DNA from 2 places in the Abyssisolibacter sp. ZYX002 genome. Region 2 is predicted to be linked to the other one. Evidence: riboswitches for the same ligand, from Rfam matches in the RefSeq annotation. Region 2 holds a riboswitch; the other holds the start of a gene.
The links. A riboswitch is a leader RNA that binds a small molecule or an ion and turns the genes downstream of it on or off. The one in region 2 is predicted to bind molybdenum cofactor.

Region 1 (2,482 bases), on a different contig from region 2:
ACCTCCATTAACTTATATATTTATATGATTAATATGATTAAATCCTTGCTCAAGAATCTTAACAACATGGTCATCGTCAAGAGAATATAGCACTAGCTTACCTTGTTTTCTGTATTTAACTAGTCTAGACTTTTTAAGCAACCTAAGTTGATGAGATATAGCTGATTGCTTTATATTCAATATATTTGATATATCGCTTACACATAATTCAGATTTTAAGAGTATATAGAGTATTTTAATCCGAGTAGAATCACCAAATACCTTAAAAAAATCAGCCAAATCATATAAATTTTCATCTTCGGGCAATTCATTTTTTATTTTATTAACCAGTTCTTCGTTAAAAATATTACACTTGCAAGACATTACAACACCTCCTATACATGAACAAGTATTCATATGTTAATATAATAATACATCATATTATTTAGAATGGCAATATGTTTTTTGAAAAAAGTTGGATTTTATTTTAATTATTTATAGATAACATCATTAGATTGACAAAACCATTACAATAAGTTAAAATATTCATGAAATATAGGTTTTCTCCGAGCTTTTATTCCTGTTGCTCAGTGCATGGAATTTTGGCCGATAGGGTAATGTTGGAAACGATATTGCCTCCCGTTTGGAAAGGAGATAGGTATAATAGGCTTTGATTTTATAATTCTCCTTAAGATAAAGGAGTTTTTTATTTTGTAGAAATATGTAGAAAATTGTTAAAAAATAAACAATGGAGGTGCAGAGAATCAAGAAATTACTTATAATAATTTTGTTTTTAAGCTCATTATTAATCTCATGTACCAATAAAGATGAACAGTTGAATCAGTTGAATGAGTATTTTGGACAAGGATATGATATTACAAGGCAAAATGATTATGAAAATAATGATATAATTAGAGCATATAGAATAGTTAATAAGTCAAATAATAGCAGTGAGTTTGTCCAAATTGTAAATAGTAATGGTTATAAGGATAACATTAAAATAATGGTTATCATTGATGAAGAGAGTAAGAAAATCTCAAACATACATATATTACAGCATAGTGAGACAGAGGATTATGGTGGGTATGTCACCGAAGATTGGTTCACTGATAGATTCAAAAACAAGCCTATAAATCAAAGTCTAAAAACAGTCAAGATAATATCTAAAAATCCTAGGGAAATAACAGCTATAACAGGAGCAACAGTCACAAGTGAAGCAGTAGTAAAAGGAGTAAACTTATGTATACAAAACTATGGGGGTAGATAAAATGAAAAGGTTTTCAAGAAGTATTTTGCTAATCATAATGCTTGTTATAGCATTATCTGTTGTAGGATGCAAAGATAAATCAGTAAGTAGCGATGAGGCAAATAATACATCTAGTAATATAACAATAACTGGAACCAAAGGGGAAGAAATTACATTAACTATAGATGAAATAAAAGATTATAAAGAAGTATCACAGACAGTAAAGGTAGTTACATCTAGTGATGAAGAAAAAACATATGACGTAAAGGGCGTTACGCTTAATGAAATATTAAAAAAACATGATAAATCACAGGCAGATTATAACGCAGTAAGATTAATTGCAGGAGATGGTTACTCTATAGAAGTACCAAAAGAAGTAATAGCAATTAGAGAACTTATATTAGCGTATGAAATAAATGGCAAACCATTAGATGAAAAAAGCAAACCTATAAGAATAATGCTGACAGACGAGAGATCTATGTATTGCCTGAGAAATTTAAGTAAAATTGAACTAATAACTAGTACTAGAAAAAGCAATAAAGTATCAAAGGCTTTATTATTTATGTCAGCTATAAAAGATATAAAATCAGAGGATTACACATATTATGAAGCTATTGACAAGGCGATAAAGATAAAAGACTTATTAAAAAAGTATAATGTTGAGTCTGAAGAAGATGCAGTATTTATAAAATCTATAGATGGATTAGAGAAAAATGAAAATATAGATGTATTTAAAGGTGGTTATTTAAAAATTTCAGGTAAAGAAGCTCCTGCATTTTTATCACCAGACTTACCAAAGGGTATGCATGTAAAAGATATAGCAATGTTTTCATATGACAATGTAGCATTTATCAATATAAAAGCAATGATGAAAGAAGAACAGTTACCACTTATAGATCTGCTAAATAAATTAGCTTTTGACAAAGAAGAAACTATAAAAGTAGTATGTGAGGATGGATATACAAAAGAGATAACAAAAGACATGTTTAAAGCGGGATATATTTATGAAAAAGAAGGGTCATATAATATAGCTTTTAAAGATATGGCTAAAGATACGAAGATAAAATTCGTATTAAGCTTAGAATTAGTTAAATAAATAATAGAGTGGAGCAGATAAAATGACTAAAAAATATCTAGATATGTTTTCTATGTTTGATTTAGTTATCATAGCTATGATGGCAGCGCTGGGAATAGCTTCGAAAACTGTAATAGTGCCACTAGTACATATAGTCACTAGTTCACTATATATACCAGGTG
Region 2 (2,482 bases):
ATTTTCTAGCAGATCTATTAAATACACCTAGTCCAACTGGTGATACTTCTAAAGCTATAGCTCTTGTTGATAGTGAGTTTAAAAAGATGGGCATTAAAACATATAAAACATCTAAAAATGCTTTGGTAGCTACTATTGATGGTCAAAATACTAACTACCAGAAAACGTTATCAGGTCACGTTGATACTCTAGGTGGTATGGTAAAAGATATAAAACCCAGTGGCCGTATCATATTTACTCAACTTGGTGGATATGCCTTTAATGCTGTTGAAGGAGAATATTGCACTATCAGCACTAGTGAAGGTAAAGAATACACTGGAACTATACTTATAAATAAAGCTTCAACTCATGTTCATGGTGCAAAAACGAAATCTACTGAACGTAGTGAGGAAAATATGGAAATAAGGCTAGATGAAGTTGTTAAATCCGATAAAGATACTAAAGATTTAGGAATTGATATCGGAGATTTTGTTTATCTCAATCCAAGAGTAGAAATAACTGATAGTGGCTTTATTAAATCTAGACATCTTGATGATAAAGCTGGCATTGCTTCTATAATAGGTGCTTGCAAATACATAACTAAAAACAATATCAAACTACCTCATACGGTTAATTTGTTTATTAGTAACTATGAAGAAGTTGGACATGGAGCTTCTAGTGGCATACCAGAAAATACAAAAGAATTTGTAGCTATAGACATGGCTGCTCTAGGTGAAGGTCAAAGCTCTGATGAATACAATGTAACTATATGTGCAAAGGATTCTAGTGGTCCTTATGATTTTGAACTTAGAAAGAGATTGATTAAATTAGCTAAAGATAACAACCTTGACTACAAAGTTGATATCTATCCTTTCTACGGATCAGATGCAAGTGCAGCTATGAGAGCTGGTGGAAATTTCAAGCATGGTTTGATTGGACCTGGTGTTGACGCTTCTCATTCTCTAGAAAGAACCCATGTTAATGCATTAGAAAATACAACCAAACTTTGTATCGCTTATATGATGGATCAAGCTTAACAAAAAACTTGAGAATATTTATATATTTTATTCTCAAGTTTTTATTATTTATATTTACAATGAGTGTAATATATCTTTTTGTTGAAATTAATTCCATATCAAGATATAATATTTTTATATTTCTGAATATTTTTAAAGTAAATTAATAGTATATTCTCTTCGAGTCTACTTATCTAAGGGCTAAGCCTATGATTTTTAGACCGATAGGGTATAATTAGGAAACTATTATGCCTCCCGGTGTGGAAAGGAGAGATAATTGTTTGAATATAGCTTGCTGATTAAGCCAGTATTTTTTGATGTATGCATATTCTCTTTTATAACTCCTTTTAATAAATAGCGGGAAACAGAAGTTTATTAAACAAAGGAGGATTTTTTGTGTATAATGCTTATTTTGGAGTAAAAAAACCTGAAAATGAACCTGTGCTTTCTTACGCTGTGGGTAGCATTGAAAGGGCTAAATTGAAAGAAAAATTAAATGAACTAAAGCAAGCGGAAATTGAAATACCTTTAATTATAGGTGGTAAGGAAGTACGTACAGGTAATACTGCTAAATGCATAATTCCACATGATAAAAATCATGTGTTAGCAACATATCATATAGCAGGTAAGAAAGAAATTGAACAAGCTATTAAATCAGCTTTAGACGCAAGAAAAGAATGGGAAGCTATGCCTTGGCAACATAGAGCATCTATATTTTTAAAAGCTGCTGAACTTTTAGCTGGCCCTTACAGATATGCTATAAATGCTGCAACTATGCTTGGTCAGAGCAAAACTGCTTATCAAGCTGAAATTGACTCTGCATGTGAAATAATTGATTTCTTGAGATTCAATGCACATTTCATGTCTCAGATATATAATGAGCAACCCGCATCAACTAATAATGCTTGGAATAGAATAGAATATCGACCTCTTGAAGGCTTTGTTTTAGCTGTAACTCCATTTAATTTCACTGCTATTGGAGGTAACCTAGCTGCTAGCCCTGCTATGATGGGAAATGTAGTTGTATGGAAACCTTCTGCTGCTGCAATATACTCAAATTATTTACTTATGAAAATATTTAAAGAAGCAGGATTACCTGACGGTGTAATCAACTTTATACCTAGCTCAGGTAGTGAAATCGGTAGCATTGCTTTTAGCCACAAAGACTTTGCAGGAGTGCATTTCACAGGCTCTACTGAGGTATTTAACACTATGTGGCGTTCTATTGGTCAAAATATAAATAAGTATGGTTCTTACCCTAAAATAGTCGGTGAAACTGGTGGAAAGGATTTTGTATTTGCCCACATGGATGCTGATATAGATTCTCTTAGGACTGCACTCATACAAGGAGCTTTTGAATTCCAAGGTCAAAAATGTTCAGCTGCATCTAGAGCTTATATCCCCGAGAGTATATGGAGTTCTCTAAAGCAACAATTGATTGATGAAGTATCAACTATTAAAATGGGTGATGTTGAAGACTTTAGTAA

Region 1: linked by a shared signal. The riboswitch ahead of P3X86_RS15190 (RnfABCDGE type electron transport complex subunit G) and the one ahead of pruA (L-glutamate gamma-semialdehyde dehydrogenase) in region 2 are both predicted to bind molybdenum cofactor.

What each region holds. Positions count from the first base shown of each region.
Region 1 covers NZ_JARMXH010000005.1:154,039-156,520, reverse strand. The annotation lists gene P3X86_RS15195 (ArsR/SmtB family transcription factor) at 13-363, opposite strand; molybdenum cofactor riboswitch at 532-649, shown strand; gene P3X86_RS15190 (RnfABCDGE type electron transport complex subunit G) at 815-1,246, shown strand; gene P3X86_RS15185 (molybdopterin-dependent oxidoreductase) at 1,248-2,321, shown strand; gene P3X86_RS15180 (ECF transporter S component) at 2,344-2,482, shown strand, end outside.
Region 2 covers NZ_JARMXH010000004.1:291,519-294,000, reverse strand. The annotation lists gene P3X86_RS13860 (M42 family metallopeptidase) at 1-1,016, shown strand, start outside; molybdenum cofactor riboswitch at 1,162-1,282, shown strand; gene pruA (L-glutamate gamma-semialdehyde dehydrogenase) at 1,392-2,482, shown strand, end outside.